One region of the Streptomyces sp. NPDC015032 genome, then DNA from elsewhere that is predicted to be linked to it. Evidence: riboswitches for the same ligand, from Rfam matches in the RefSeq annotation. Region 1 holds a riboswitch; each other region holds the start of a gene.
The links. A riboswitch is a leader RNA that binds a small molecule or an ion and turns the genes downstream of it on or off. The one in region 1 is predicted to bind cobalamin.

Region 1 (3,226 bases):
CTGTTCAGGACCTCTCCCTATCTGGGATACGCGGGCACCTACGAGGTGGCGGGCGACCGGGTCGTCCACCATCTGAAGGTGGCGTCGTTGCGCCCCTGGGTCGGCGCCACGCAGGAGCGCCGATGGGAGATAGCGGGGGACCGATTAACGCTGCACCCCCCGACGGAGGGGACCGGCCAGAACGCACGCACCCCGCGACTGGTGTGGCACCGGCCCGCCGCGGACGCGGTGTGAGCAGCGGCGGATCCGCGCCGGCCGGCCCTCCGGTCCCGCACCCCGGTCACGCGCGCTGACCCATGAACCGTGGCCAGCGTGCCGCGTGAACGGCGCACGCGGGCCATGGCCGGGACGGCGGGACGGGAGGCGCCCGTGCCGCACCTCAGCTTGGCGTTTCGACACTGAACGCCAAGCTGAGAGCCTGTCGACGCCGAGCAGATGGCCGACCGGGGCTACTACTGGAACAAGTTCTCGTTACAGTGGGTGCGGTGCACCGCACACCCGTGCGTCCGGTACACCGGCCATGCCTCGGAGAGAGAGGGCAGCCCATGACGCAGGTGACCGACCACGGCGGGGGCGTGCACAGCATCAAGGTCCCCATCCCGGACAATCCGCTCGGCCACACCCTGGTGCACGTCCTCGACACCGATCGCGGGCCGGTCCTGATCGACACGGGCTGGGACGATCCGGAGGCGTGGGACACGCTCACCGCCGGGCTCGCCGCCGTCGGTACGGGGATCGGTGACATCCACGGCGTGGTCGTCACCCACCATCATCCCGACCACCACGGCCTCTCCGGGCAGGTGCGCGAGGCATCCGGGGCCTGGATCGCCATGCATGCGGCGGACGCCGCGATCGTGCGCCGGACCCGTGAGTCCCGGCCGGGCACCTGGCTGTCGTATCTCGCGGCGAAGCTCACCGCGGTCGGTGCGCCCGAGGAGCATCTCGCGCCGTTGCGGGCCGCCGCGGCCGAGCGGGGCCGGGCACGCCTCCTGCCCGGACAGCGGGCCGCGCTGCCGGACCGGGAGATCGTTCCGGGGGAGCTCCTCGGTCTGGCGGGGCGCGCGCTGCGGGCCATCTGGACACCGGGGCACACGCCCGGCCATGTCTGTCTGCATCTGGAGGAGCGGCATCCGGGGAATCTGCCCGGCCGGGGCCGGCTCTTCTCCGGGGATCATCTGCTGCCGGGGATCAGCCCGCACATCGGCCTGTACGGGGACCCGGACGACGCCGCGGTCACCGATCCTCTCGGCGACTACCTCGACTCGCTGGAGCGCATCGGCAGGCTCGGGGCCGCGGAGGTGCTGCCCGCCCATCAGTACGCGTTCGCGGACGCCGCGGGGCGCGTACGGGAACTCCTGGCCCATCACGAGGAGCGGCTGACCGGGCTGCTCGGGCTGCTGGTCACCGCCCTGACCCCGTGGGAGCTGGCCGAGCGGATGGAGTGGAACCGGCCGTGGGACCGGATCCCGCACGGCTCGCGGAACATCGCCGTCTCGGAGGCCGAGGCGCATCTGCGGCGGCTGGTGAAGCTGGGGCGCGCGGAGGCCGTGGCGGGGAGCGACCCGGTGACGTACATCGCGGTGTGACCACCCCACGACGGGGCCCGCTGCGGCCACCGGCCCGGAGCCCGGCCCTCCCCGCCCGGTACAGTGGGCGGGTCGTCATCATGCCCGTTCAGGGGGAAGCCGGTGCAAATCCGGCGCTGACCACGCAGCCGTGAGCCGTCGTCCGCGACGGTGAGCCGGAATGCCCTGTCCGCGGTCGTGACCGGCTCCCGCCACCGGGCCCCCGGTGGTCGGCACCGTCGAGGAATACGGGGCCGGAGCCTGGTGCCTGAGCGTGCCTGTGCCCTGATCCCCCGCAGGAGAGGCCCCGCCCGCCATGACCGTACGCCGCAGAGCAGCAACGCTCGCCGCCACCGCCACCGTGCTCTGTGCGGCCGCTGCCCCGGTCGCGGTCGCAGCGCCGTCCCCGTCGCCCTCGCCGTCCGCGGCACTGCCGTCGGGGCTGTACGGCACGAAGGACCCCACCTACGACGGTGTCTGGCGGCAGTCGCTCGCCTTCCTCGCCCAGCGGGTCGAGGGCGTCACGCCCGCCACGAAGTCGGTGGACTGGCTGATCTCCCAGCAGTGCTCCAACGGTGCCTACGCCGCGTACCGGCCCGACGTCTCCCAGCCGTGCACCGCGAAGACCGTGCTGGACACCAACGCCACCGCGGCGGCCGTCCAGGCGTTCGTCGAGGTGGACGGGCACCGGGACACCGTGAACAACTCGGTCCGCTGGCTGAAGTCCGTGCAGAACGAGGACGGCGGCTGGGGCTACGCCCCGGGCGCGCCCAGTGACGCCAACTCCACCTCGCTGGTGATCGGCGCCCTCGCCCGGCAGGGCCAGCGGCTCGGGGACATCACGACCCACGGCGGCAAGACCCCCTACGCCCCGCTGCTGAAGCTGTCGATCCCGTGCGGTGACAAGGACGGGGGCGCTTTCGCCTACCAGCCCGACAAGGCCGGGAAGCTCGCCGCCAACGCGGACGCCACCGCGGCCGCCGTGCTCGGCACGATGGGCAAGGCCCTGGCCGTCGGGAACAACCCCTCGGCCAAGGAGCCGACCTGCCACCCGGGGCCGGGGCTCACACCCGAGCAGGCCGCCCAGAACGGCGCCCACTACCTCGCGGACGCGCTCGCCACCAGCGGCCATCTCGACCTGCCGCCGATGCCCGGAGCCGACGACTCCACCCCGCAGCCCGACTTCGGCAACACCGCGGACGCGGTCGTCGCGCTGTCCGCCGCGGGCCACCAGGACAAGGCCGCCAAGGCCGTGACCTGGCTGAAGAAGAATTCCGGCGCCTGGGCCGAACAGAGCGGTCCCGCCGCCTACGCGCAGCTGATCCTGGCCGCCCACGCGACCGGCTCCGACGCCCGCGACTTCGGCGGCGTCAACCTGGTCGACCGGCTGAACGCGTCCGGTCCCGCACCCGCGGCCATCACGACGCCCGTCCCGTCCGCCGACACCGGGTACGTGGCCACGGAGAAGGACCAGGTCCACAGCGGCGACGACGTGATCGGCGGCGTGTGGTGGTACATCGGCATCGGTCTCGTCGTCGGCGCGGGCGCAGGCTTCCTGATCAGCGGTCGCCGGAAGAACCAGCAGCTGTGAGGCGGACGGGAAGAGCCACGGTCCTCCTGGTGGTCCTGGGGGCCGTCCTGACCGTGCTCGGCGCGGGGAC
Region 2 (3,226 bases), on a different contig from region 1:
GATCACACCCGGCTCGCGGGGTCCGGCCCGGCCCGCAGAAAAGTTCCGGGCGGTCGCGAGGGGCGTTCGACAGACGGTCCAGCCATTCCGTCAGGAGTGCTCCCTCGGCGGTGGTGGCGGTGGCGGCGGTGGGAGTAGCGGACCGGCATGCGTCGGTCCCTCCCGGCAGCCGGGGCTAAGGGCTGTCCCGTAATCCCTGGTGGATCAGCGCGCGGCGGCAGATGCGGTGCATCGCAAGGCGGAGGGACGTCCGCATACTGGATGTATTCGGACGTTCCGACAACGCGGCGAGGATGGGGCCTCCCCTGCTCGAGCGCAGCCGAGAGCTTGGGGAAGTAGCTGTCGTCGTGCGCCCGCCAGGGATTACGGGACAGCCCTTAGGCATGACGAGGCAGCGGAACCCGCCGGAAAGCTCCCGGCGGGTTCCGCTGCGCGCTGATGACGAGATGCCCTCGTGCGTGACGACATGCCCACTGCCGGTCAGATGCCGGCTGATGGCCAGATGCCGGCTGATGGCGAGCGGTGCGTCGGTCAGCCGGCCGCGGTGGCCGCCCGGTTCGCCGCACCCTGGCCGGTGGTGACGCTGTCGGCCCCCGACGCGAGGAGCCGTTCCGTCAGGTGGCCGAAAACGAGGCCGAAGGTGACCCACAGGATGGCCTGTACGGCGAGCGTGGTCAGGCGGAACTCCCACAGCAGCGCCGCCGGGAAGTCCTTTCCGACCTCGTTGAACGAGGGCAGGAACGCGTAGGCGAGTCCGATCACGACGACGTACGCGACGGATGCGGTGATCGTTGCGTTCCAGTTGCCCAGGCGGGGGGCCAGCCGTCGGCCGAGGATCACGGCGGCGACGGCCAGCAGCACGCCGAGGGCGACCATCAGGAAGAACAGCGCGGTGCGTCGGCCGATGGTGTCGGGGTTGCCGACGGCCGGCGGATTGGCCGGGTACTTCAGGAATGGCACGACGTACACGGTCAGCAGGGCCGCTCCCGCGATCAGTGCGGCCGTGGCCCGGGGTCCGAATCTGCCGATCCGGCCGAGGGCGTAACAGAAGACGAGGGCTGCGATGCCGCCGATCGCCACTCCGAAGACGAGCACACCGGTGGCGAGTCCGGCGGTGGACTGCATGGTGCGGCTGACGAGTTCCTCGCCGCCCCCGTGGTCGTGGCTGTGCGCCTCCTCAAGGGCAATGGCCGCATCGACGCGGGACTCACCGAGGAAGTACGCGACGAACAGGGCAAGTACGCCCGCGGCCAGGCCGGCCAGCATGCCGCGGATGAGCAGGGCTCTGACAGATATGGAGTTCATGAGGTTTCCCCTGGATCGGACGGTACGTCAGTGACAGGGGAAGCCGAGGAGGTGGCGGCCGTCGTGGACCCACTCGTGGACGCCTTCGCCGGAGATGACCGCGGTGGCACCCTGCTCGGCGCCGACGAAGTACAGCAGTACGAGCATGAGGATGCCGAAGAAGACCGCCCAAGGGGCAATGGCCTTCCCGGAGATGGGGGTGATCGCCGGTACGGCGGGGGCAGCGGCAGTCCGTGCCATGGCAGAACCTCCTGAGGGAACACGCGTCCCAATCGTGGTGCTGGAACGAAGGTGCTGGGTCTGACTTCCCGTACGGGGACGGGTTCACAGTGGCGCGACCGTGCCGGACTCTCACCGGACTTCCGTCACACCTTCGTCATGTTCCTGGGACGATACCGCCTGGGACCGGGCCTGGCCACGGTGCCGGTGGCAGGGCCGGAGGGCCTGAACGCCATGGTGAGCACACGTGAGGGCCAGAATTCAGGGAGTCGACCCGGTCATGACGGTTCAGGTGATGCTGATCTCACCGGCGCTCAACGCCTCGCTGCGCGAGGCGCGCTTCGACGGTGATGCTCCGATCGACCCGGCCGGGGCCCGGCGGGCCCGGGCCGCCGCGCCGGCGGTGCCCGTGGCCGACCGGTATGTACGCGGGCCCTCCGCGCGGTGCACCGGAACCGCCGACGCCCTGGGCTTGCACACCGATCCCGAACTCTCGCTCCGGGACTGGGACATGGGCCGATGGACCGGGCAGCGGCTGGCCGAGGTGGGCACGAACGAACCGGACGCCGTGTCGGCCTGGCTGACCGACCCCTCGGCGGCTCCGCACGGCGGCGAGTCCCTGCTGGAATTCTGCGCACGGGTCGGCCACTGGCTGAAGTCCGTGGGGACCTTCGGCGCGCCCGAGGAATCCATGCAGCATTTGGACGGCGACGCGGGCGGCCGTGTGCTGGGGGTCGTCGGGCCCGCGGTGGTACGGGCGGTGACCGTACAGGCGCTCGCTCTGCCGACGGAGGCGTTCTGGCGGCTGGATGTCGCCCCGCTGACTCTGACCACGCTCAGCGGCCGGTCCGGACGGTGGAATCTGCGCTGCGGGCAGCCGCTGTCCCCCACCGCGGGGAACTGACACCTCCCACGGCCCGCACCACAGCATGAACGACTGATGTGCCGGAACCATCCATCAGCGCCGAGGGCAGTGGTGCAACTGGTCGCCCTGACCGTCCGGCAGACGTGTCGCAGGAGGAAACCCGGTGGGAATCCGGGACTGCCGCGCGGCGGTACCACCACAGACGCATGCAAGAAGTGTGGTCCGTACCAAAGCCTTGACACGCTCTTGGTTCACTTCTTCAATCTCAGACAGAACGGAAGCCTTTCCCCGCTCCCCCCATGATGAGCGTTTGCCATGCCCATGACAGCTGCTCGATTCCGCACGGGAAGGACCCCCCATGACCTCCCCCCGCCTCACCCGGCGTCTCCTGGTATCCGCGCTCTCCTTACTCGCCCTCGTCTCGGCCTCCTCCGGCCTCGCCGCCGGGGTGCCGCTGCCCTCGCCGCGGCCGTCGGTGACGGCAGGGGCCTTCACCGACGATTTCGACGGGCCCGCGGGCTCCGCAGTCGACGACGGCAAGTGGCAGATCGAGACCGGCGACAACGTCAACAACCACGAACGGCAGTACTACACGGCCGGCAACAACAACGCGGCACTCGACGGCCAGGGACATCTGGTCATCACCGCACGCCGTGAGAACCCGAACAACTACCAGTGCTGGTACGGCACGTGCGAATACACCTCCGCACGCCTGAACACCTCCGGCAGGTTCACCCAGACCTACGGGCACGTCGAGGCCCGGATGAAGGTGCCGCGCGGTCAGGGCATGTGGCCCGCCTTCTGGATGCTGGGCGACGACATCGGTCAGGTCGGCTG
Region 3 (3,226 bases), on a different contig from region 1:
ATACGAAGGGAATGGTCCGAATGTACGGGGTGGAAAGACTTCTACCCTCCGGGGGGCGGATAACGTGGTCACGACATGCCTGTCGCATGACGGCTACTATAGCGATCCATGGACGCAAGAAAAAGCCCTGGACGCGCTCACCGAAACCACCAACGGGGAAAAAGACAAGCATGCGCCCAAGATGCGAAACAGGACGGAGTGCAACGAACTATCTCGGACCAATAGTGGCGATAACTGGGTTCAAGCATGGCTGCAGTCCTGCCTGGAAGTCAGCCCCGAAAAAGAGGTTACCCCGGTCCTCCGGATCCGCGGATGCGGGCACTATCGGCAGCCTTTCGGAATCACCTTTTGGTATTACACACCGCAAGGGTACGGAGATAACGTGCAATGCGTTATGACTCGCCAAGATCTCTCGCTCAGCCGAAAGGAAAGCAAGAATAGGAATGAGCCTGGCAGCCATGAGGCGGCCTTCGCCACCCGAGCCGGCGAGGTCAGAGTTGCCAATCTCTCCCTCCAGGGGGCAGGAAATTATCAACTCTACAGCGCGAACCGGTACAATCCCCACAGCGCTCCTCAAGTGAGCGTGAAAATCCAGACGTGGAATGATCGTGACAACTATGCGGCCCTGAATCCCCCTGTCGAGGGGCCGAGCGTAACAGTCCGCTAACCTCGCTGTTCCGCTTGAGCGGCGTCCGGGTCTTGGGCGGGAACACGAAAGTGCCTTCCGAGTTGGGACGATGAACCTTGCCGAGGGGGTTCTGTCGGTCCAAGCGGAGGGCACTTTCTGCATGCAGGTAACGGTTCCCGTCCCAAGCACGTCTCCACCGACGGTTCGGGGGTGATCGGGCACACGGGCGCACGTTTGCCGGCAGATCTTGCCGATGCCACTAATGTGACCACCGCCTGCTCCACTGCGCTCAGGCCGCTGCGACCGCGTGGCACCGGGCACGATCCAGGTCGGCGCCGGGGCCGCCGAACCGACCGGCATGGTCCCCTCCGCCTGCGGATCTCGGCGACCTGGCCCTGGAGACATGCCGCGCGATCGCGGATCAAGAGCGCCCCCGAAAGCATTACAGGGAGGGCGGAACGCAGGGCGCGTCGTCAGTACCGCGCGCCGGCGCAGCCAACCTCACGCAGGAGCCTCACCGTTGCTCCGGTGCACGGTGGAGGCGGGGTTGCCGGGCAGGTCCCGTGTCACATGTCACGTTCCGGGATGTGAAGAGCGGTGCCCCGGGAACAGCCCAGCCTCTAGTCTGGCCGGTGCAACTGGTTCGCCCTGTCCGCCAGGCAGGCGCGTCGTAAGAGGGAACCCGGTGGGAATCCGGGACTGCCCCGCAGCGGTGAGTGGGAACAACCGCCGTCATACGCACTGGATCCGGGCCTCGGATCTGGGAAGCGACGGCCAGTAGGTGTCCGCCTCGGCGGACGTGCCCTCGAGTCCGAAGACCTGCCCGTTGTCCGCACGTGACCGATCGCGTGCGGATATCCCGGTGACCTCGTGGGCGGGTCGGCGTACATACCAGACGGACGAGCACCCCCGAGGTGCGACCGATCCGTCCGGTTCGTCACCCTTCGCGCCCGTGTCCCGTCTCCGGGATCTCAAGGAGTCATCTCGCGAAGGAGATTTCCGTGACAGCGAAGCCCGCAGCCGCGGCAGCACGGGCCACCGTGTACGGCTACCCCCGCCAGGGCCCGAACCGGGAACTGAAGAAGGCCGTCGAGGGATACTGGAAGGGCCGGGTCATCGCCGACGCCCTCCGCGAAACGGCGGCCGGTCTGCGCCGGTCCAACTGGCAGCAGCTGGCGGATGCCGGTGTCCACGAGGTGCCCACCGGCGACTTCTCTTATTACGACCATGTCCTGGACACCAGTGTCATGGTCGGCGCCGTCCCCCGGCGGCATCGTGAGACGGTCAGCGCCGACGCACTCGACGGCTACTTCGCGATGGCCCGCGGCACCCAGGATGTGGCGCCGCTGGAGATGACCAAGTGGTTCGACACCAACTACCACTACCTCGTCCCCGAGCTCGGCCCGGACACCGTCTTCACCGCCGACTCCGTCAAGCAGGTCACCGAGCTGAAGGAAGCCCTCGCGCTCGGACACACCGCCCGTCCTGTGCTGGTCGGCCCCGTCACCTACCTCCTGCTCGCCAAACCCGCCCCCGGGGTGGCGGCCGGCTTCGAACCGCTCACCCTGCTGGACCGGCTGCTGCCGGTCTACGCGGAGGTACTCGCCGATCTGCGTGCGGCCGGCGCGGAATGGGTCCAACTCGACGAGCCCGCGCTGGTCCAGGACCGCTCCCCGGCCGAGCTGGACGCCGCTGCCCGCGCCTACCGTGGACTCGGCGATCTGACCGACCGGCCCAGGCTGCTCGTGGCCTCCTACTTCGACCGGCTCGGCGAGGCGCTCCCCGTACTGGCGAAGGCCCCGGTGGACGGCTTGGCGCTGGACTTCACCGACGCCGCGGCCGCCAACCTCGAAGACCTCGCCGCCGTCGGCGGGCTGCCCGGCAAACGGCTCGTCGCGGGCGTCGTCAACGGCCGCAATATCTGGATCAACGACTACGAGAAGTCGCTGGCCACCCTCGCCACTCTCCTCGGCCTCGCCGACCGGGTCGACGTGGCCGCCTCCTGCTCCCTGCTGCACGTCCCCCTCGACACAGCGCCCGAAAGGGACATCGACCCTCGGATCCTTCGCTGGCTCGCCTTCGCCGAGCAGAAGACCGCGGAGGTCGTCACGCTGGCGAAGGGACTGGCCCAGGGCACTGGCGCCGTCGCCGCGGAGATCGCCGCCAACCGCGCCGACCTCGCCTCCCGCGCGAACTCCCCGATCACCCACGACCCCGCCGTACGGGCCAGGACCGCGGCCATCACCGACACCGACGGCCGTCGCTCCCAGCCGTACACCCGGCGTGCCGCCGCCCAGCGTGCCCACCTCGGGCTGCCGCTGCTGCCGACGACCACCATCGGCTCGTTCCCGCAGACCGATGAGCTGCGCGCGGCCCGCGCCGACCTGCGCGCGGGCCGGATCGACACGGCCGGTTACGAAGAGCGGATCAAGGCCGAAATCGGCGAGGTCATCTCCTTCCAGGAGAAGACCGGCATCGATGTCCTGGTACACGGCGAGCCCGAACGCAACGACATGGTGCAGTACTTCGCCGAACAGCTCACCGGTTACCTCGCCACTCAGCACGGCTGGGTCCAGTCCTACGGCACCCGCTACGTCC

Region 2: linked by a shared signal. The riboswitch ahead of ACF08M_RS06725 (CbtB-domain containing protein) and the one ahead of ACF08M_RS36600 (prenyltransferase/squalene oxidase repeat-containing protein) in region 1 are both predicted to bind cobalamin.
Region 3: linked by a shared signal. The riboswitch ahead of metE (5-methyltetrahydropteroyltriglutamate--homocysteine S-methyltransferase) and the one ahead of ACF08M_RS36600 (prenyltransferase/squalene oxidase repeat-containing protein) in region 1 are both predicted to bind cobalamin.

What each region holds. Positions count from the first base shown of each region.
Region 1 covers NZ_JBIBVN010000047.1:45,593-48,818, reverse strand. The annotation lists gene ACF08M_RS36610 (lipocalin-like domain-containing protein) at 1-234, shown strand, start outside; gene ACF08M_RS36605 (MBL fold metallo-hydrolase) at 546-1,586, shown strand; cobalamin riboswitch at 1,639-1,774, shown strand; gene ACF08M_RS36600 (prenyltransferase/squalene oxidase repeat-containing protein) at 1,882-3,156, shown strand; gene ACF08M_RS36595 (SCO2322 family protein) at 3,153-3,226, shown strand, end outside.
Region 2 covers NZ_JBIBVN010000003.1:208,529-211,754, reverse strand. The annotation lists gene ACF08M_RS06730 (CbtA family protein) at 532-1,305, opposite strand; gene ACF08M_RS06725 (CbtB-domain containing protein) at 1,333-1,545, opposite strand; adenosylcobalamin (AdoCbl) riboswitch at 1,549-1,695, opposite strand; gene ACF08M_RS06720 (histidine phosphatase family protein) at 1,805-2,428, shown strand; gene ACF08M_RS06715 (family 16 glycosylhydrolase) at 2,748-3,226, shown strand, end outside.
Region 3 covers NZ_JBIBVN010000017.1:71,603-74,828, reverse strand. The annotation lists gene ACF08M_RS23410 (esterase/lipase family protein) at 1-667, shown strand, start outside; cobalamin riboswitch at 1,251-1,470, shown strand; gene metE (5-methyltetrahydropteroyltriglutamate--homocysteine S-methyltransferase) at 1,630-3,226, shown strand, end outside.